3 regions of the Burkholderia sp. JP2-270 genome follow, and region 2 is predicted to be linked to each of the others. Evidence: riboswitches for the same ligand, from Rfam matches in the RefSeq annotation. Region 2 holds a riboswitch; each other region holds the start of a gene.
The links. Region 2 has a riboswitch for cobalamin ahead of DM992_RS24075 (CbtB-domain containing protein). Riboswitches for the same ligand answer to the same signal wherever they lie in the genome.
Positions count from the first base shown of each region.

Region 1: linked by a shared signal. The riboswitch ahead of cobG (precorrin-3B synthase) and the one ahead of DM992_RS24075 (CbtB-domain containing protein) in region 2 are both predicted to bind cobalamin.
Region 3: linked by a shared signal. The riboswitch ahead of cobA (uroporphyrinogen-III C-methyltransferase) and the one ahead of DM992_RS24075 (CbtB-domain containing protein) in region 2 are both predicted to bind cobalamin.

Region 1 is NZ_CP029824.1:2,689,218-2,696,528, reverse strand. It holds gene cobJ (precorrin-3B C(17)-methyltransferase) at 1-1,330, opposite strand, end outside; gene DM992_RS12760 (precorrin-2 C(20)-methyltransferase) at 1,327-2,061, opposite strand; gene DM992_RS12755 (precorrin-8X methylmutase) at 2,058-2,684, opposite strand; gene cobG (precorrin-3B synthase) at 2,677-4,041, opposite strand; cobalamin riboswitch at 4,149-4,341, opposite strand; gene cbiE (precorrin-6y C5,15-methyltransferase (decarboxylating) subunit CbiE) at 4,544-5,788, shown strand; gene DM992_RS12740 (cobalt-precorrin-5B (C(1))-methyltransferase) at 5,788-6,876, shown strand; gene DM992_RS12735 (cobalt-precorrin-6A reductase) at 6,873-7,311, shown strand, end outside.
Region 2 is NZ_CP029825.1:1,377,078-1,384,388, forward strand. It holds gene metE (5-methyltetrahydropteroyltriglutamate--homocysteine S-methyltransferase) at 1-1,487, opposite strand, end outside; gene DM992_RS24065 (LysR family transcriptional regulator) at 1,615-2,523, shown strand; gene DM992_RS24070 (CbtA family protein) at 2,546-3,274, opposite strand; gene DM992_RS24075 (CbtB-domain containing protein) at 3,288-3,497, opposite strand; cobalamin riboswitch at 3,530-3,672, opposite strand; gene DM992_RS24080 (histidine phosphatase family protein) at 3,721-4,308, shown strand; gene DM992_RS24085 (inorganic phosphate transporter) at 4,489-6,081, shown strand; gene DM992_RS24090 (2OG-Fe(II) oxygenase) at 6,367-7,110, shown strand.
Region 3 is NZ_CP029824.1:2,724,157-2,731,467, reverse strand. It holds gene DM992_RS12915 (cobyrinate a,c-diamide synthase) at 1-1,253, opposite strand, end outside; gene cobO (cob(I)yrinic acid a,c-diamide adenosyltransferase) at 1,256-1,858, opposite strand; gene DM992_RS12905 (cobalamin biosynthesis protein) at 1,893-2,270, opposite strand; gene cobA (uroporphyrinogen-III C-methyltransferase) at 2,267-3,076, opposite strand; cobalamin riboswitch at 3,186-3,423, opposite strand; cobalamin riboswitch at 3,549-3,813, shown strand; gene DM992_RS12895 (HoxN/HupN/NixA family nickel/cobalt transporter) at 4,000-5,058, shown strand; gene cobW (cobalamin biosynthesis protein CobW) at 5,085-6,164, shown strand; gene cobN (cobaltochelatase subunit CobN) at 6,171-7,311, shown strand, end outside.

The DNA.
Region 1 (7,311 bases), on a different replicon from region 2:
GCGCGGCCGTCGCGAGCGACGCCGATACGCCGGGTTCCACGCACAGGTCGACCGCGGCCCATTGCGGGTCGCGAGACTCGTCGAGCGCTTCGAGCACGGCCGCGGCCATCGCGAACACGCCGGGGTCGCCCGACGACACGACCGCGACGCGCCGGCCTTCGGCCGCGAGTTCGAACGCATGACGCGCGCGCTGCATCTCTTCGCGATTGTCGGTGCCATGCACGCGCTGGTCCGCCCGGAACGGGCCGGCCATGTTCACGTAGGTCGTGTAGCCGAGGATGTCGGTCGCTTGCGCGAGCGCGGCGCGCGCGGCCGGCGTGAGCCACGCGGCGCTGCCCGGGCCGAGGCCGAGCACCGTCAGGCGGCCGCGTGCACGGCCGAGCGTGGCGGGATCGACCGGATGCGATGCGACCGCGCACGCGAGCCCGTTCGACGCTGCGCGCAGCGTATGCGCGACACGCAATGCGCGGCCGAGCAGCGTGGCCGCATCGGCTTGCGCGTGATGGTCGATATCGACATCGACGAAGCGCAGCGGCACGCCGAGCGTTTGCGCTGCTTCCTCCAGCGCGGCTTCGCCGATCGAAGATGCGGGCGCGACGATGGCCGCGAGCGCCAATCGCGCAAGCCCTTGTGCGTCGAGCGCGGCTTCGATGCGCGCGGCGAGCGCTTCGTTCGCGTGCAAGGTTTGCGCATCGACGCCGACCACCACGCTGCGCGGATGGATCACGAGTTCGTCTTGCGTGCCGCGCCATGCGTCGGGCGTCACGCGGATCGCATGCGCGGCCGTGTCGTCGCGCGGCAGCGCGACGTCGTCGAGCCACGGGGCCGCGCCGTCGATGCGCGTCGACGCGCCCGCGAGCAGGTCGGACACGAAGCGCTTGCCCTGCGCGAGATCGGCGAGCGCATAGCCTTCGGGCGGATTGAGCACGCATGCGCCGAAGCGCAGTTCGCCGCTCGTCGTGATCGCCGGCGCGACGCCGAGCCATTCGGCCAGTTCGCGCGCGATCACGTTGACGCCCGTCAACCCGCCGAGCAGCGGCACGACGGCCGAGCCGTCCTCCGCGACCGCGAGCACCGGCGGCTCGACGCCCTTGTCGGCCAGCGCGGGCGCGACGCAGCGAATCACGATGCCGGCCGCGCACAGCGCAACGATCGGCAGGCCGCGCGCATAGAGTTCGCGCAGGTGCGCGCCGAGTTCGTCGAACGGCTCGTCGGCATCGACACGCGACGCGAGTCCGTGCACGCGGGCGCCCGGGTAGCGCGCCTGGATGCGCCGCGCGGTGTCGAGTGCACCCGCGCCGAGAATCACGATCGCGGGCGGGGTCGTCATCCTTGCCATTTTTCCCCCGGCACGACGAGCAGCGAGAAGTACGGCGACGCCATCGGGTCGACTTCGTCGAGCGGCACGATGCGCTGGCTCGCCATCGTCGCGCGCTCGACGTACAGCGCACGCTTCGCGAGCCCGAGTTCGTCGAGCACGCGCCGCACCTTGTCGAAATTGCGGCCGAGCTTCATCACCACGGCCGCGTCGGCCTGCGCGAGCCGCGCGCGCAGCTCGTGTTCGGGCAGCACGCCCGACAGCACCGACAGGCTCTGGTTGCGATAGACGAGCGGCTGGCCGAGCACGGCCGTGCCGCCGAGCATCGCGCACACGCCCGGGATGACCTCGGTGTCGTAGCGCGGTGCGAGGCGGTCGTGCAGGTACATGTACGAGCCGTAGAAGAACGGGTCGCCTTCGCAGATCACCGCGACGTCGCGGCCCGCGTCGAGGTGCGCCGCGACGATTTCGGCGGCCGTATCGTAGAAGTCGGCGATCACCGTCTCGTAGCAAAGCGGCGGCGGCAGCGCTTCGGTCGTCACCGGATAGACGAGCGGCAGTTGCGTCTGCGTGTCGAGCAGGTGCGCTTCGACGATGCCGTACGCATTGCCTTTCTTGCCCTTCGCGACGAAATAGGCGACCACGGGCGCGGCCTGCAGCACGCGCAGCGCCTTGATCGTCATCAGTTCGGGGTCGCCGGGGCCGACGCCGACCCCGAACAGGCGTCCGCGCGCGGTCGTCATTCGACCTCCGTCGCGAGCGCGTTGACCGCGGCGGCCGCCATTGCGCTGCCGCCGCGCCGGCCGAGCAGCGCGACGTACGGTACGCCGCGGCTGTCGGCGTCGAGCATCGCCTTCGATTCGGCCGCGCCGATGAAGCCGACCGGGAACCCGAGGATCAGCGCGGGGCGCGGCGCGCCGGCGTCGATCATGTCGAGCAGGTGGAACAGCGCGGTCGGCGCGTTGCCGATCACGACGATGCTGCCCGCCAGATGCGGGCGCCACAGTTCGAGCGCGGCAGCCGAGCGCGTGTTGCCGAGATGGCGCGCGAGGTCGGGCACCTCCGGCTCGCCGAGCGTACAGATCACGGGGTTGCCGGCCGGCAGCCGTGCGCGCGTGATGCCTTCGGCAACCATCTTCGCGTCGCACAGGATCGGCGCGCCGGCCGCGAGCGCCGTACGGCCCGCGGTGCCGGCGCCGGCCGAGAAGCGCAGGTCGTAGACGACGTCGACCATCCCGCACGCGTGAATCACGCGCACCGCGAGTTTCTCGAGGTCGGGAGGAACCTGCGACAGGTCGGCCTCGGCGCGGATCGTCGCGAACGACTGGCGGTAGATTTCCTGCCCGTCGCGAATGTAGTCAAGCATCGGTGGTGTCCTGGCTATGCCGCGCGTCCGTCAGTCGGGCCGCGGCCTGGTCAATCGTCAGATGGCGCGCGAGCGGGGCGCCGAGGCCCGCGGCGGCGTCGCGCCGGTAGAGGTCGTAGTGCGCGGGCGCCACCGCGACCAGCGTGTGCGCCGCGGGATGCGGCAGCGCGCAGTGGCGCTCGCAGCCGGTCAGGTGCACGTCGACCGGATGGCCGATGCGTGCGGCGAGCGCGAGCGCGTCGCGTTTCGTGTCGGCGTGCGCTTTCGCGCAGCCCGCGCTGCCGGTGCACGCGACGAGCGTCGCAAGCGGGTCCGACGATGCGCAGACGAAGCCGAGCGTTGCGAGCGCATCGAGCGTGGCCGGTGCGCGTGCATGCGACACGCCGTGGATGAACATGCCTTGCCACGGCGTCATCGACAGCGTGCCGTCGCCGTCGGTTTCGGCCAATGCGGCGAGCCGTTCCAGTTGCGTCGCGTCGAGCCGCCCGAGCGCGAATTGCGCGCCGACGCTGCAGCGCGCCGCGTCGAGCGACGGACGCGCACCGAAACGCAGTGCGGAATCGGATCGCATGCGCTGCCAGCCGGCGAGCGCTGGATCGGCCGTGAGCGGGAAGGGCAGGTAGTGCCGCGCATGTTCGAGCAACGCGCGTTCGCCGCACGTCGAGAGCAGCGCACGCATCCGCGTGACGTCGGCCGGCGCGAGATCGAGGAACGCGAGCAGCAGTGCGCGCACGAGCGCGACGCTCTGGTCGGGCGACACATCGACCGAAGCAGGCGGATCGTCGTGCGCGACCGGCGGGCAGCCGGCCAGCCCGGCCGCGATGCGCACCGCGCCGTCGTCGCGGCGCCATGCGGCGAGCCAGATGTCGTGCGGATGATCGAGCGCCGCGATCGATTCGCCGCCGTCAAGCTGGATCGAGAATTTCGGCGACAGCTCGCCGCGGCGCGGTTCGCTTGCCAGCATGTCGAGCAGCGGAACGACGAGCGCGCGGCTGTCGACGAGCGCGGCGGGGTCATGCCCGGCGAGCGGGCTGAGCATCACGTTGCGGACGTCGTCGCTCGCGGCCAGCGCGGCCGCATCGGCGGTCGAGTCTGCGGTGGCAACGGCGCGCGGGCCGAGCCCCGCGTCGAGCAACGCGCGCGTCAGCGCGTCGGCCCCGCCGTCGCGAATGCCGCGTAGCTGGAGATTTGCGCGATTGGTCGCGTCGATCGCGCCGGAGCCGTATGCGCGCGCGGCGGCGGCGATCGCGCGCGCCTGGCGCGCATCGAGCCGGCCGCCCGGCAGCTTGATCCGGCACAGCCCGCCGTCGGCAGCCGCGACGACGCGCACGAGCCCCGGGCAGGCCGACGGGCGCACGACGGGCGACGCAGGAATCGAATCGGGGGCGGAACTCAACGGGGTATCGGAACAGTGTCGCGCCGCGCGCCAACGCATCGGTACACCCCGCCCGACGCCGACTGGCACGCACGCACTTTCTGGCCGGCAGGTCTCCTGGCTGACAGGTCGGCGCCGGCTCCCGGCCTTCCCGGTCGAACCAGTGGCGTGAGGGGGGAGATCGGCTCGCTGTCTACAGTTGCGGGGGCAGCCACAGCGGCGCGCGGCGCGCCCTGTGTTCCCTCTTCGGCCCCGAAGGGCACCGGCGAACGAACGGCCGTAGGATACCCGATTTCGACCGCGGTTCGCGACCGGAAAGCCGTTCTCGGCGGACGAAGCGGAGGTTGGCCCGGCGCCGGCGGGTCGGCAGGTGAAACGCGGGATGGAACACGGTACCATGCCGTCTTTCGCAATGCGGACGGCTGCGCCGGCCCTTTTTCGGCCGCGCGGCGACACGATGGAATCGAACGATGGGGAAGGGTGCATGACGGCGTGGCTGACGGTAGTGGGCATCGGCGACGACGGTTACGCGGGGCTCGGACGCAGCGCGCGGCGCGCGCTGCTCGACGCGACGCTCGTCGTCGGCGCGCAGCGGCATCTCGACATGCTGCCCGCGCGGCTGCCGGCCGCGCGCGAAACGTGGCCGTCGCCGTTCGACGTCGCGGGCGTGCTTGCGCGCCGCCCGTCGCCCGTCTGCGTGCTCGCGAGCGGCGACCCGATGCTGTTCGGCGTCGGCGCGACGCTCGCGCGCCGGCTTTCCCCCGACGAATGGCGCGTGCTGCCCGCGCCGTCGTCGCTGTCGCTTGCGGCCGCGCGCCTCGGCTGGGCGCTGCAGGACATCGGCGCGGTATCGCTCGTCGGGCGTCCGCTCGCGACGCTCGCGCGCCACCTGCTGCCGGGCCGGCGCCTGTTCGTGCTGAGTGCCGACGGCCGCACGCCGGCCGCCGTCGCGGCCGAACTCGCCGCGCGCGGCTTCGGGCCGACGCGCATCAGCGTATTCGAACATCTGGGCGGCCCGCTCGAGCGGCGTGTCGACGGCCTTGCGCAGGACTGGAACGTCGACGAAACGGCCGCGCTCAATCTCGTCGCGCTCGACTGCCAGGCCGGCCCCGACGCGCCGCGCCGCGCGCTCACGCCCGGCCTGCCAGACGATGCATACCGCCACGACGGCCAGCTGACCAAACGCGACCTGCGCGCGATGACGCTCGGGCGCCTCGCGCCCGCACCCGGCGAGCTGCTGTGGGACGTCGGCGCCGGCAGCGGTTCGATCGGCATCGAATGGATGCGCGCGCATCCGTCATGCCAGGCGATCGCGATCGAAGCGCATGCGGAGCGGCAGCGCTACATCGAGCACAACCGTGACGCGCTCGGCGTGCCGGGCCTGCAGCTCGTCGCGGGGCGCGCGCCCGATGCGCTCGCCGGACTCGCCGCGCCGGACGCGATTTTCATCGGCGGCGGTGCGACGGCGCCTGGCGTACTCGACGCGTGCTGGTCGTCGCTGAAGCCCGGCGGCCGGCTGGTCGCGAACGCGGTCACGCTGCAGGGCGAGATGGCGCTCGCCGCGTGGCGCGATGCGCACGGCGGCACGCTCACGCGCGTGTCGCTCGCGCATGCCGAACCGCTCGGCCGCTTCGACACGTGGCGGCAGCCGTTGCCTGTCACGCTGTACGAGGTGCGCAAGCCCGACGCGGCCGCCACGGCCGAACCGACGAACCCGACGGACGCGTGATGCGCGACGAAACCCCCGAACATCACGCGCCGCTGCGCTTCGGTTATACGACCGGCAGCTGCGCGACCGCGACGTCGCTCGCGGCCGCGCGCCTGCTGCTCGCGGGCCACGCGGACGATGCGGTCGAGATCGTGCTGCCGAAGGGGCAGCGCGTGATGATGCGGCTCGAGTTCTGCCGGATCACGGCCGACGGCGCCGAAGCCGGCACGATCAAGGATGCCGGCGACGATCCGGACGTCACGCACGGCGCGCTGATCTTCGCGCGCGTCGCGCTCGCGGCGGCGCCCGGCGTGCGTTTTCACGCGGGGCCGGGCGTCGGCACGGTCACGCGTGCGGGGCTGACGCTGGCGGTCGGCGAACCGGCGATCAACCCGGTGCCGCGCCGGATGATGACGACGCACCTCGAAGCGCTGGCAGCCGAGCATGGCTACGCGGGCGGCTTCGACGTGACGATCGGCGTCGAAGGCGGCGAAGCGCTCGCGCTGAAGACGATGAACCCGCGTCTCGGTATCGTCGGCGGGTTGTCGATTCTCGGCACGACCGGCATCGTGCGGCCGTTCTCGTGCTCGGCCTATATCGCGTCGATCCACCAGGGCATCGACGTCGCGCGTGCGAACGGCATCCAGCATATCGCCGCGTGCACGGGCAATACGAGCGAGGACGCGATGCGCGCGCACTACCACCTGCCCGACATGGCGCTGGTCGAGATGGGCGATTTCGCGGGCGCGGTGCTCAAGCATCTGCGGCGCGCGCCGGTCGCGCGGCTGTCGATGTGCGGCGGCTTCGGCAAGCTCAGCAAGCTCGCGGCCGGCCACCTCGACCTGCACAGCCGCCATTCGAGCATCGACCTGCCGCTGCTCGCGCAGTGGGCGGCCGAGGCCGGCGCGAGCGATGCGCTGCAGGCGGCGATGCGCGCCGCGAACACGAGCCAGGAAGCACTGAAGCTCGCGCTGGCCGCCGGTGTGCCGCTCGGCGATCTCGTCTGCGCGCAGGCGCTGCGCGTCGCGCGCGATATCGTGCCGCCATCGGTCGCCGTCGAGATGTTCGCGATCGACCGGCAGGGCCGCTTCGTCGGGCAGGCGCGATGAGCGCGCGCATCCTGCTGCTCGGCGGCACCGGCGATGCGCTGAAAATCGCGCGCGCACTCGGCCCGCACCACGTATATAGCCTGGCCGGCCTCGGCAAGGTGCCCGACGACCTGCGCTGCGACGTGCGCGTCGGCGGTTTCGGCGGCGCTGCCGGCTTGGCCGCGTATCTGCGCAGCGCCGGCATCGGCCTCGTGATCGACGCGACGCATCCGTATGCCGCACGAATCAGCGCGAACGCCGCTGCCGCGACGCGCGACGCGGGCGTGCCGCTGTGGGCGCTGCGACGCGCGCCATGGGCGCCGCAACCCGGCGACGACTGGCGGATGGTCGACGACTGGGCCGGCATCGAGGCCGCGCTCGCGCCGTTCAAGCGGCCGCTTTTCACGCTCGGCCGCGAACCGCTCGCGCATCTCGACGCGATTCCGCCGCACCAGT
Region 2 (7,311 bases):
CGCTCGGCTTCTCCGTGCACGAGCACGTCGAGCTCGAGCGACTCCTGTTCGCGGACGCTGCGTTCGATTTCAGCCTTCATTGCCATGCGATAGCCGGCTTCATCCAGCGCACCTGCCTTGAACTGGCTGCGCGCCTGGCGGATTTCGGCGGTCTGCGGGAACGAGCCGATCGTCGTCGTCGGGAAGGCCGGCAGGTTCAGCCGCGCCGACTGCTTCGGTGCGCGCTGCGTATACGGACTCACGCGCTTGCCGAGCTGCGCGTCGATGCGCGCGATCGCGGCCTTCACCGCCGGGTTGTTCACGCGCGGCGAGCGGCGGCGCGAGTCGATCACGGCGGCGTTCGCGGCAAGCGCATCGGCCACCTTGTCGCGGCCTTCGTTCAGCGCGGTCGCGAGCACCTTCAGCTCGTCGAGCTTCTGCAGCGCGAACGCGAGCCACGAACGGATCTCCGCGTCGAGCTTCTCCTCGCTCGCGAGATCGACCGGCACGTGCAGCAGCGAGCACGACGGCGCGAGCCACAGGCGATCGCCCAGTTGCTTCGCGAGCGGTTCGAGCCAGTCGAGCGTCGCGCTCAGGTCTGTCTTCCAGATGTTGCGGCCGTTGATCGCGCCAACCGACAGCACGCGCTCGGCGGGCAGCTCGCGCACCAGAGCGTCGATTTCGTCGCGTGCATTGATCGCGTCGACATGCAGGCCGTCGACCGGCAGCGAGCTCGCGAGCGTCAGGTTGTCCTGAAGCTGGCCAAAGTACGTGGCAAGCAGCAGCTTGATGCGGCGCGTCTCCAGTGCCGCATACGCGGTGCGAAATGCCTGCCGCCATTCGGCGTCGAGTTCGGTGACGAGAATCGGTTCGTCGATCTGCACCCATTCGACTCCCTGCGCGGTCAGCGTATCGAGCAGCGCGCCGTACACGGGCAGCAGCTTCGGCAGCAGCGCGAGACGGTCGGAATCGTCCTTCTCCTTGCCGAGCCACAGGTACGTGACGGGGCCGATGATCACCGGCTTGGCATTCACGCCCTGCGCGTTCGCCTCGGCCAGTTGCTGCAGCAGGCGCGACGGGTCGAGCGAGAAGTTCGTGTCCGCGTGGAATTCCGGCACGATGTAGTGGTAGTTCGTGTCGAACCATTTCGTCATTTCACCGGCCGCGACGCCACCGCAGCACGCCGCATGCTCTTGCGCCGACTGCGCCGAACGGCCGCGCGCAACGCGGAAATAGTTGTCGAGCACGTCGCCGTGGAAGCCCTGCACGCGCTTGGGCAGGTTGCCGAGCGTGAAGCTCATGTCGAGCACCTGGTCGTAGAACGCGAAATCGCCGATCGGCGCGAGATCGAGATCGCGCTGGTCGTGCCAATGGCGCTGGCGCAGCCCGGCGCCAAGCGCCTTCAGCTCGTCGCGCGACGATTCGCCCTTCCAGTAGCGTTCGAGACCGAACTTGAGTTCGCGCTTCGCGCCGATGCGCGGAAAACCGAGGTTGTGTGTCCTGACCATGAAGCTGCCGTCCAGATGAAATAGAAGATCCGGCAGCCATGATAGGGATTTCAAACCATGAAATAAAATGGCATTATTTCATTCATCCATTAAATTTGTTCATGCATCTGTTAGATAAGCGATATCCATGCTGGAACGATTCCATCTCGTCGTCATTCGTGAAGTCGAGCGCCAGGGCTCGCTGACCGCGGCCGCCAATGCGTTGCATCTCACGCAATCGGCGCTCAGCCACACCGTCCGGAAAATCGAGCAGCAGCTCGGCACGCCGATCTGGGATCGGGAAGGACGCGGCCTGCGGCTCACGCAGGGCGGGCACTATCTGCTGAAGCTCGCGAACCGGCTGCTGCCGCAGTTCGAGCTCGCCGAGGAGCGGATGAGGCAGTACGCGAAGGGCGAGCGCGGCACGCTGCGCATCGGGATGGAGTGCCACCCGTGCTACCAGTGGCTGCTGAAGGTCGTGTCGCCGTATCTGTCGCGCTGGCCCGACGTCGACGTGGACGTGAAGCAGCGCTTCCAGTTCGGCGGCATCGGTGCGCTGTTTGGCTATGACATCGACGTGCTCGTCACGCCCGATCCGCTGAACAAGCCGGGCCTGCGCTTCGATCCCGTGTTCGACTACGAGCAGGTGCTGGTGGTCGCCGACTCACACCGGTTCGCGAACGCCGACTACGTGACTCCCGAGCAACTGACCGACGAGATCCTGATCACGTACCCGGTCGAAACCGACCGGCTCGACATCTACAACCAGTTCCTGACGCCGGCCGGCATCGTGCCGAGGCGGCACAAGTCGATCGAGACGACCGACATCATGCTGCAGATGGTCGCGAGCGGGCGCGGCATGGCCGCGCTGCCGAGATGGCTCGCCGACGAATACGCGGACCGGATGCCGGTCGTGCCGGTCAAGCTCGGCAAGCAGGGGATCGCGAAGCAGATCTTCCTCGGCATCCGCGAAGCAGATGCATCGATCGACTATCTGGCCGCGTTCGTCGCGCTTGCGCGCGAATCGACGTGGAACGCGCCGCGCATGCTGCGCTAGGCGTGCCCCGTCGCGATACGTGTCAGGCGGCGCGCATGCCGATGCGTTCGCCGCGCTCTACCCATGCGCCGAACAGCAGGCCGATCGTCGTCCACATGATCGCCTGCATGCCGATGGCCGCGACGCGGAACTTCCACAGCACGGCGGCCGGGAACGCGGCCGGCACTTCGTCGATCGACGGCAGCCCGACCTGCACGGCCGCGATGATCGCGATGAACACGAGCCCCGCGACGATCGACGCATTCCATTGGCCGAGCTTCGCCAGCAGATGGCGGCGCACGCTGACCGAGAACGCCATCGTCGCAATCGAGATCGCGATCATCAGGAAGAACAGGCCCGTGCGATAGCCGATCGTGTCGGGATCGCCGACCGACGGCGGATTGGCCGGGTACTTGATGTTCGGCACGATCACGAGCGCGACGAACGCCGCCAGCGCAAGCCACGCGGCCAGCGGCCGTGCCGGGAGACGGCCGCCTCGCCCGTATGCATACGCAAAGACCAGCGAGAACAGCCCGCCGAATGCCGCGCCGTAGGTCACGACACCCGTCAACAGGCCGAGGCCGGCCTGCGTGTCGCGGCTGACCAGTTCGTGCTCGTGCTCCGGCACGTCGCCTTTGGCGGCCTCGAGCTTTTCTTCAAAGGAAATCGCCTGATCGACTTGCGGTTCGCCGACGATTTTCGCGAAACCGAACGTGAGGAGGCCCGCGGCGATGCCTGAGAGCATCCCGCGCATGAGCAGCTTTCCGACCATCGTGTACTCCGCGTCAGTGGCAGGGAAAGCCGAGCAGATGGCGGCCGTCGTGGACGAATTCATGCACGTACATGCCCGGCACGAGCGACGTCGCGCCTTGTTCCGCGCCGACGAAATAGAGTGCGAGCAGCAGGATCAGGCCGACGAACACGGCCCACGGCAACAGTTCACGGACGGGGATGGGTGCCGGCACGGCAACCGGCTTCAGCACTGCTTCGCTCATGGATGCACCTCAGGGGAATCGCGCCCCGACAAATGTTGGATGGGTACGAAGGCAGGTCTGGCTTCCGGGATCGGGATTCCCCGGTTACAGTGGCGCGACCGCGCCGGGATTGCACCGGCTTCCGCGTTTCGTATCGGGCGAATTGTACGCGCGAACGTCCGCGTATTGAAGTGAAGGTCTGCGGACGACCGCACAACCGCCCCGGCCCCTTTCGAAAACCGACATCAACATGCATGCCTCGCTGCGCCTGATCGCACACGCATCGACCCGGGCAATGCGCACCGGCGCGTTTCCCGACGACGATCCGCTCGACGCTCACGGGCTCGCGAACGCCGCTGCGCTGCGCGACCGGTGGGCAGGCGTCGCCGGCTCGCTCGTGCTGTGCAGCCCCGCACGCTGCGCGCGGCAGACCGCCGATGCGCTCGGGCTGCATGCCGACGTCGATGACGCGCTGCGCGACATCGACTACGGAAACTGGCGCGGCAAGCGGCTGCACGACCTCGCACGCGACCTGCCGGACGAACTGGGTGCATGGATCGCCGATCCATCCGCGTCACCGCATCGCGGAGAGTCGTTCGAAGCCGCCGCTCGCCGCGTCGGCGCATGGTTGAACGCGCTGCCGCCTGGCCGCGACATCGTCGCGGTCACCCACGCGGCGATCGTTCGCGCGGCCGTCGCACACGTACTGCGGATGAATCCCGACGCTGCAACCCGCATCGACGTCGCGCCGCTGTCGTGCATGACCTTCGTTGCATCACCGCACGGCTGGGCATTGATGACGAACGACGATCGGCGCGACACCGATGCGTAAGTCCCTGCCGTGTCGTGTTCACTATCTGGGCCGCGATACGGGCCGACGTGTCGCATCTCGGTCGCGCGCCGACATTCACCTTACGTCGCCGTAAGACATACCGTTCGTCATCCCGATTGTCATCAAACTGACTGCTGGCCGCAGCTAGGATCGGACGCGGTTCCCTCACGAGATGCCGTCATGAATCAACCTGCTTCGTCCGCCGCGAACAATCGCGGCTCCGTCGAGCGCAACCGGCAGGTCGGCTATGCCTTCTTCCTGCTGGTGCTCGCGATCGGCGCCGTCTATATCGCCACGCACCTGATCGACGATCTGTCGCCAGTCCGCGAAGGATCGCTGTTCCCGTACCTGATGCTCGGCGCCGCGCTGCTGATCGCGCTCGGCTTCGAATTCGTCAACGGTTTCCACGACACCGCGAACGCGGTCGCCACCGTGATCTATACGCACTCGCTGACACCGAACGTCGCGGTGATCTGGTCCGGCATGTGGAACTTCCTCGGCGTGATGGTTTCGAGCGGCGCCGTCGCGTTCGGCATCCTGCAGTTGTTGCCTGTCGAACTGATCCTGCAGGTCGGCAGCGGCGCGGGCTTCGCGATGGTGTTCGCGCTGCTGATCGCCGCAATCGTCTGGAACCTCGCGACCTGGTATTTCGGGTTGCCTTCGTCGAGCTCGCATACGCTGATCGGCTCGATCATCGGCGTCGGGCTGATGAACCAGTTGATGCACGGGCCGTCGGGCACGAGCGGCGTCGACTGGGGCCAGGCGCTCGGCGTCGGCAAGTCGCTGCTGCTCTCGCCGATCGTCGGTTTCCTGTGCGCGTCGCTGCTGCTGCTCGTGCTGAAGGCCATCGTGCGGATTCCCGAGCTGTACAAGGAGCCGCCGAAGGACCAGCCGCCGCCGTTCTGGATTCGCTGCCTGCTGATCCTCACCTGCACGGGCGTGTCGTTCGCGCACGGTTCGAACGACGGGCAGAAAGGAATGGGCCTCATCATGCTGATCCTGATCGGCACGGTGCCGACCGCGTATGCGCTGAACAAGGCCGTTACGCCCGCCGAATCGCAGACCTTCGTTGCGGTCGCGAACCAGGCCGCCGCGACGTTCGGGAAATACACGAGCGGCGTCGCGCCGTCCGCGAACCCGCGCGCCGACGTCGAGCACTACGTGCAGCGTCGCGAGCTGACGCCCGCCGTGCTGCCGGCCGTACAGCAGTTGTCGACGTCGCTCGCGACTGCGGTCGGCGCGTCGGGCTCGATGGCAGCCGTGCCGCAGCGCGACGTCGACAACGTGCGCAACACGATGTATCTGGTATCCGAAGCAATTCGCCTGATCGAGAAGTCGGGCCAGCCCGCGTTCGCCGCCGACGACAAGCTCGCGATCGACAACTATCGCAAGCAACTCGATCACGCGACCAAGTTCATTCCGACGTGGGTGAAGGTCGCCGTTGCGATCGCACTGGGCCTCGGCACGATGGTCGGCTGGAAGCGGATCGTCGTGACCGTCGGCGAGAAAATCGGCAAGCAGCATTTGACGTACGGTCAGGGCGCGTCGGCCGAACTCGTCGCGATGCTGACGATCGGCGCCGCCGACGTGTACGGGCTACCGGTTTCGACGACACACGTGCTGTCGTCGGGCGTCGCGGGCACGATGGCGGCGAACGGGTCCGGGTTGCAATGGAGCACGGTGCGCAGCCTCGTACTCGCGTGGGTGCTGACGCTGCCGGCGTCTATCGCACTTGCGGGCGGACTCTACTGGTTGTTCCGGTTGCTGGCCTGATCGGGGACGGGGCGGGTGGCCGGCGGAAGCCGGCCGCCTGCTGTTGGAGATTCGACCCTCGCTTCTTCGCTCCGACGTGGACGCATTCGGTGCGTCCATGCCACATCGCGAGCTTTCCTCTCTTCCTTTTCCGAATTGGAGCGCAAGATCTGGAGCGCGCCGGCGCACGGAAGTCGCTAGACTGGGTTCATCAACTTTCTTCGTGGACTCGACTGTGCGCGCGACGTTTCCTGAGCATTCCGAGCGACCGCACGGCGCCACACTGCTGACGAACGAGGTACGCCCGTGAACATCGCCGATCTGCAACCTGCCGTCGAATCGCTGGACATCGCGCAACGCGCCGACACGGTCGACTGGACGGCCGTCGATGCCGAACTCGATCGCTACGGATGCGCGCGCGTGCCGGGCCTGATCTCGGCAAGCGAGTGCGATGCGCTCGTATCGCTCTATCCGCGGGATGCGCTCTATCGTTCACGCATCGTGATGGCGCGACACGGATTCGGGCGCGGCGAATACAAGTATTTCGCATATCCGCTGCCCGCGATCGTCTCGGAACTGCGTACGACGATCTACCCGCATCTCGCGCCGATCGCGAATCGCTGGAACCAGGCACTCGGAATCGACGTCCGCTATCCGAAAGACCATGCTGCCTTCCTTGACCGCTGCCACGCCGCGGGACAAACACGACCGACGCCGCTGATCCTGCAATACGGTGCCGACGACTACAACTGCCTCCATCAGGATCTGTATGGCGAGCACGTGTTTCCGCTGCAGGTCGCGATCCTGCTGTCGGCGCCGGGCCGCGATTTCACGGGAGGAGAGTTCGTGTTGACGGAACAGCGGCCACGCATGCAGTCGCGTGCGGAAGTGGTGCCGCTGACGCAAGGCGACGCGGCGATCTTCGCCGTGCACGGCAGGCCCGTGCAGGGAACGCGCGGCGTCTATCGCGTCAACCTGCGCCACGGCGTAAGCCGGATCAGAAGCGGCCATCGCCACACGGTCGGCATCATCTTCCATGATGCCCAGTGACGGTAATCGGGACGAGCACGATACGGTCGTGCGGTTGATCGCACCAACGGGTTCGCGCGAGGAGCACCTCGCATCTGTCGCGCCAGTCGCGCGCGATCATTCCGGGGGCGTTACGACCACGCATCGCCGTGCGATCTGCCCGCTCGTCCGCTTTGACGGATGACAGCTTGCGCTCCCCGGCAAGTCATCACAGCCATGACG
Region 3 (7,311 bases), on a different replicon from region 2:
CAGTACATGTGCATGTACGTTGCGATAATCGAGCCGCTGCGATAGACGGCTTCGCCGCTGCCCGGCGCACCGTCGGGGCGCGTGGCGTTCGCGACGGGTTCCAGCGGCGTCGCGAGCCGCGAATAATGAAACGTATGGCCGCGCATCGGCCCGGTGCGCGTATCGAACTGCTGCATGCCGAGTGCCGCGAACCGGCGCTGCATCGTTGCCTGGCCCGGCAGCAGGCCGAGCATCGGCGTCGTCGAGCCGTCCACGTCGGTCAGCGATTCACACAGATACACCATCCCCCCGCATTCCGCGACGATCGGCCGGCCTGCGGCCGCATGCGCGCGAATCGACCGCGCGGTTTCGGCATTCGCCGCGAGCGTGGCCGCATGCAGTTCCGGATAGCCGCCCGGCAGGAACAGCGCGTCGCAATCGCCCGGCACCGGCTCGTCGGCGAGCGGCGAGAAGAACCGCAACTGCGCGCCGAGCGCATCGAGCAGCGTGAGATTCGCCGGATAGATGAACGAGAACGCCGCATCGCGCGCGACCGCGATCCGCTTGCCGGCGAGCGCACGCGGCAGCGGCGTCGCGACGTCCGGTTCCGCGAACGCGACGGCAGGCGGCAATTCGGCGAGCGCCGTCTGCTCGAGCACGTCGGCCGCGCGCTCGAGCCGCGCCTCGAGGTCGTCGATGTCGGCTGGCTGGTGCAGGCCGAGGTGCCGCTCCGGCAGCGCGATGCCCGCATCGGCCGGCACGTGGCCGAGCCAGCGCAGGTCGGCGGGCAGCGCCTGTTGCAGCAATTCCGCATGCCGGGCCGAGCCGACGCGGTTCGCCAGCACGCCGTGAAACGGCAGCCCCGGCCGGAACCGCGCGAGCCCGAACGCGATTGCCGCGAAGGTCTGCGCCATCGCCTTCGCGGAAATCACCGCGACGACCGGCACGCCGAACGCGGCCGCGAGGTCGGCACTGCTCGGCGTGCCGTCGAACAGCCCCATCACGCCCTCGATCAGGATCAGGTCCGCATCGCGCGCGGCATCGGCCAGCAGTGCGCGGCAGCCGGCCTCGCCGACCATCCCGAGGTCGAGCGCATGCACGCTCGCGCCGCTCGCGCGTTCGAGCAGCATCGGATCGAGAAAATCGGGCCCGGTCTTGAACACGCGCACGCGGCGGCCGAGCCGGCGGTGCAGCCGCGCGAGGCCGGCCGTCACCGACGTCTTGCCCTGGCCGGACGCGGGCGCGCTGACGAACAGTGCGGGGCAGGCCGGCACGCTCAGAACTCCACGCCGCGCTGCGCCTTCACGCCTTGCTCCTTGTACGGATGCTTGACGAGCCGCATTTCGGTGACGAGATCGGCCGCGTCGATCAGCGCATCGGGCGCGTGCCGCCCGGTGACGACGACATGCACCGACTCCGGACGTGCGACGAGCGTCGCGAGCACTTCGTCGAGCGGCAGGTATTCGTACTTCAGCACGGTGTTCAACTCGTCGAGTATCACCATCCGGTAGTCGCCGCTTTCGATCATCCGGCGCGCCTCGTCCCAGCCCTTGCGCGCCGTCGCGATGTCGGCGTCGCGGTTCTGCGTGTTCCATGTGTAGCCGTCGCCCATCGTCACGAAGTCGCATTCGGCGACCGCGCCGAGGAAGTCGCGCTCGGACGTGTGCAGCGCGCCCTTGATGAACTGCACGACGCCGAGCCGCATGCCGTGGCCGAGCACGCGCACGGCCATGCCGAACGCGGCCGTGCTCTTGCCCTTGCCGTTGCCGGTGTGGACGATCAGCAGGCCTTTTTCATGGGTGGCGGCGGCCTGCTTCTTCTCGTGGCCGGCGCGGCGGCGTTCGGCCATCCGCTGATGGGATTCGGAGTCGGTCTTCATCGGGAATCGTCCTGTCGAAAGCGAAAGAAAGGGTTCAGAGCGGGCCGGCGAGTGCGACCGTCACGCCGTTCCGGATGGATTTGGGGCCCAGCAGCCGGCCGTGCGGTGCCGCGAGCTGCGCGCACGGCTCGGCCACGCCCGCGACGCCGAAGCGCGCGAGCGCGGCGTCCGACGGGCCGCTCGCGGCCAGTTCGGGACGGCTCGCGAGTTGCGCCGCGTCGAACGCGACGAGCGGCCAGCCGCGTCGCGCGCACAGCGTGCGCAGCGCGCGGGCACGCGCCTTGTCGGCGAGCGTCGCGACGAGCGCCGGTTCGGCGGCCGGGTAGAGCGCCAGCGCCGCGCGGATCGCGGCATCGAGTTGCGCGGCCGTCACGCCCGCGCGGAAACCGACGCCGAGCGCGACGCGCATCATGCGCTGCCGCCGAGCGCCGCACGCACCGACGGATCGTCGGCAAGCGCCGCGACGCGGCCGATTACGACGATCGCCGGCGAACCGATGCCGGTCGCGCCGACGCGTTCGACGACGGTGTCGAGCGTCGCGAGCACATGCCGCTGTTCGGGGCGCGTCGCGTTCTCGATCGCCGCGCACGGCGTATCGCCGGGCAGGCCGCCGTCACGCAGCGCCGCCGCAATCGCGTCGAGCCGGCGGATGCCCATATAGATCACGATCGTCATGCGCGTGGCCGCAAGCGCGCGCCAGTCGGGCTCGTCGGCGCCCGCGCCGTGGCCCGTGACGAAGATCACGCCCTGCGCGTCGCCGCGCTGCGTGACCGGAATGCCGAGCGCGGCCGGCGCGGCGATGCCCGAGGTGATGCCGTTCACGACCTCGACCGGGAAACCGGCCGCACCGAGCGCGGCCAGTTCCTCGCCGCCGCGGCCGAACACGAACGGATCGCCGCCCTTGAGCCGCGCGACGCTGCGGCCGGCGCGCAGGTGCGCGAGCATCGCGGCAACGATCGCTTCCTGCGGCGTCGACGCATGACCGCCGCGCTTGCCGACATGCTCGATGTGCGCGTCGGCACGCGCATGGCGCAGCACGTCGGGGTTCACGAGATCGTCGACGAGCAGCACGTCCGCCGCGCCGATCGCGCTCACGGCCTTGAGCGTCAGCAGGTCGGCGTCGCCGGGGCCCGCGCCGATGAGCCAGGCGCGGCTCATCGCGCGCGGCACGGCGCGCACCGTGTCGAGACAGTGGAAAGGGGAAGGCGGGCGGCACATCGGCGGCCGGCGAGCAGGCAATGCATGACGGATCGGGCGAAGCCCGCGCGAACGCGGGCGGAATGCGCACCCCATCCGTCCCCCGCGGATCGGGCGTTCGGCGAGCATCGGGCTCGCCCCTTGCGTCGGCCGGTATCCGGGCTGGCCGCTTGCCAGGCCGCGGCCTTCCCGCCCGGCTGACGGGCAGTGGCATCGTGGGCGGCATGGGCGCGTGCGCGGGGAAGCGCGTCGCGCGGGCGGCGTACCGTTGCGGGGACAGCACAGGCCGGGCGGTCGTCCGCCTCCTGTTTCCCGTTTAACTGCATGCGCGGAATGCGCATGCGAGCACCGAACGCGGCGCTACGATAGCACAGCGGTACGCCCGCGCGAACCCGCCGCGACGATGCCGGAAGCGGCCTCCGGCGTGGCGCCGCGGCCATGCAAGACGCCGTTCGGAAAGCCGCGCCGCCTTGACGCTCCCGCCCCCGACGCCTACACTCGCACGCGTTTTGGTGCTCGCGCGCGCCCTCCGGCGCACGCAGTTAAACGGGAAACAGGGAGCCTGCCTGCGTCGCAGTCGAGCCAACCTGTGCTGCCCCCGCAACGGTAAGCGAACGCATCGTGCCCGCCGCGATGCAGCGCCGCTTCGCCGCATGCCGCGCGCATGCGGACGACCGCCACTGGATGCCCTGCGCATCCGGGAAGGCGAAGCGGCGTGTTCGTCAGCCCGGATACCGGCCTAAACGTTGGGGTTCAGCGCCGCGGGGAGGCGGCGCATCGTCCACGGCCGCAGCATGCCCGACACCCGAGCGTTTCCCGATTCCCGTCGTCCGACCGCCCGTGCGAGCGCGCATGATCCGGCCCGATGAAGGGCCGGACCGCGCGGGGCGAGCCGCGACGGCCGTGTTGGCATTCTTCATGTCGACCGTTCGCAAAGGAGCGTCATGCTCGATTCGCTGTTTCGCCTGTTCAACGACAGCCCGTCCGGGCTGCGCGGCAAGATCGTCGCGATCTATGCGCTGCTGCTCGCGTTCAACGCAGGCGCGTGGATCTGGGCGTTCGCCGCCTTCCACGGTCAGCCCGTGCTGCTCGGCACCGCGCTGCTCGCATACGTGTTCGGGCTGCGCCATGCGGTCGACGCCGACCACATCACGGCCATCGACAACGTCACGCGCAAGCTGATGCAGGAGGGCCGCAGCCCGCTCGGCGCGGGCCTGTTCTTCTCGCTCGGCCACTCGACGGTCGTGATCGTGATGTCGGTCGTGGTCGCGCTCACGGCCGCGTCGCTCGCGCGCTTCGAGAGCATGAAAGCGTGGGGCGGCGTGATCAGCACGAGCGTGTCGGCGTTCTTCCTGCTGGTGCTCGCGATCGCGAACCTGCTGATCCTGATTTCCGTCTACCGGACGTTTCGCGCCGCACGGCGCGGCGAGCCGATCGTCGACGCCGATCTCGACCTGCTGCTGAACCAGCGCGGCGTGCTCGCGCGCCTGTTCCGTCCGCTGTTCCGGCTCGTGTCGCGCAGCTGGCACCTGTATCCGGTCGGGTTCCTGTTCGGCTTCGGCTTCGACACGGCGACCGAGATCGCGCTGTTCGGCATCTCGGCGGCGCAGGTGCAGGGCGGCCTGTCGTTCTGGTCCGTGATGGCGCTGCCGATGCTGTTCACCGCCGGCATGACGCTGGTCGACACGACCGACGGCATCCTGATGATGGGCGCGTATCGCTGGGCGTACGTGCGGCCGATCCGCAAGATCTACTACAACATGACGATCACCTTCGTGTCGGTGCTGGTCGCCGCGCTGATCGGCGGCATCGAGGTGCTCGCGCTGCTCGCGGACAAGCTGTCGCTGCAGGGCCCCGTGTGGGGCTTCGCGTCGATGGTGGCGTCGCACTTCGGCATGCTCGGCTACGTCGTGATCGGCCTGTTCCTCGCATGCTGGCTCGTGTCGGCCCTGATCTACCGGTTAAAGCGCTACGACGAGATCGACGTGACGATCTCGGCCTGACTCCCCCTTACGACCCTGGATATTCCATGACTCTACGCAAGCTGCCCGTCACGATCGTCACGGGCTTTCTCGGCAGCGGCAAGACGACGCTGATGCGCCACATCCTGCAGCACGCCGAAGGCCGCCGCATCGCGGTGATCGTCAACGAATTCGGCGAGCTCGGCATCGACGGCGAAATCCTCAAGGGCTGCGGCATCGGCTGCGACGACGCGCAGGACGAAGCGTCGGGCCAGCTTTACGAACTCGCGAACGGCTGCCTGTGCTGCACCGTGCAGGAAGAGTTCTATCCGGTGATGGAAGCGCTCGTCGAGCGCCGCGCTGACATCGACCACGTGCTGATCGAGACGTCGGGGCTCGCGCTGCCGAAGCCGCTCGTGCAGGCGTTCAACTGGCCGACGATCCGCAACAGCTTCACGGTGGATGCGGTCGTGACCGTCGTCGACGGGCCGGCTGCCGCGAGCGGCCAGTTCGCGGAAAACCCGCAGGCAGTCGACGCGCAGCGCCGTGCGGACCCGAACCTCGACCACGAATCGCCGCTGCACGAACTGTTCGCCGACCAGCTGTCGTCCGCCGATCTCGTGATCGTGAACAAGGCCGATCTCGTCGGCGACGCGCAGTTCGCGCAGATCGAAACCGCGATCCGCGAAGAGATCCCGCCGCAGGTGAAGATCGTGCGCGCGACGCGCGGCGAGCTCGACCTCGCGATGCTGCTCGGGCTCGAATCGGCGTCGGAAGAAACGATCCACCTGCGCCACGACCATCACGGCTCGGCCGACGACGGCGATCACGATCACCATCACGACGATTTCGATTCGGTGGTCGTGTCGGGCGACGCGGGCTCGCGCGAAGCGACGATCGCCGCGCTGCAGCGCGTCGTCGAAGCACACACGATCTACCGCGCGAAGGGCTTCGCCGCGCTGCCCGGCGCGCCGATGCGGCTCGTGATCCAGGGTGTCGGCCGCCGCTTCGACAGCTATTTCGACCGCCGCTGGCAGGACGGCGAAACGCGCGCGAGCCGTTTCGTGCTGATCGGCGAGGATCTCGACGCGGCCGCGCTGCAACGCGCGTTCGACGCCGCGTGCGCGGCCGAACCGCAACAGGCGTAACGCACGATGCATCTGCTGCGCACCACGCCGGGCGGCTTCGTCGACGATACGCAGGGCGTCGTCCGGATCGACCAGCAACCGGCCGACATCGTGATCCTGAGTTCGGCCGACACGACGCTGTCGCTGCTCGCGAGCGTCGTGCCGCAATTGCCGGCCGGCTTCCCGAGCGTGCGGCTCGCGAACGTCACGTTCCTGCGGCAGCCGGCGTCCGTCGATTTCTATGTCGACGACGTGCTGCGTCATGCGAAGACGGTCGTGATCGATCATCTCGGCGGCGAAGCATACTGGCCGTACGGGATCGAGCAGGCCGTGTCGCTCGCGTCGAAGCGTGCTCAGCAGCTCGCGATGTTCTCGGGCGACCTGCAGGAAGACCCGAACCTCGTCGCGAAGAGCACGGTCGCCCCCGACCTGTGCCGGCTGTGGTGGCGCTACCTGCGCGAAGGCGGCGTGCACAACGCCGAAGCACTGCTGCGCAGCATCGCCTTCCATACGCTCGGCTTCGGCGACGAACCCGAGCCGCCGCGTCCGCTGCCGGCCGCCGCGCTGTATCACCCGGCGCGCGACCGCGCGAGCGTCGACGACTGGCGGCCGCGCTGGACGCCCGGCGCGCCGGTCGTCGCGATCCTGTTCTATCGCGCGCACTGGCAGGCCGCGAACACGGCCGTGTTCGACGCGCTGGCCGACGCACTCGTTCAGGAAGGGCTGAACCCGCTGCCGATCGCGGTGACGTCGCTGAAGGACGCGGTGAGCCGCGAGGTCATCACGCAGCTCTGCGACATGCACGGCGTGGCGCTCGTGCTGAACACGACCGCGTTCGCGGCCGGCGCGATCGATGCCGCCGAGCCGGACGTGCTCGCCGGCGACGCGCCGGTGCTGCAGGTGATCCTGTCCGGCGGCAATCGCGACGCATGGGTGGCCGACAACCAGGGCCTGCATGCGCGCGACATCGCGATGCACATCGCGCTGCCCGAGGTCGACGGGCGCATCGTCACGCGCGCGGTGAGCTTCAAGGGGCTCGCCTATCGCTGCCCGCACACCGAGGTCGACGTCGTGCGCTACCAGCCGGATGCGGAGCGGATCGCGTTCGTCGCGGCGCTCGCGCGCGGCTGGTGCCGGCTGCGCACGCTCGACAACGCGAGCAAGCGCA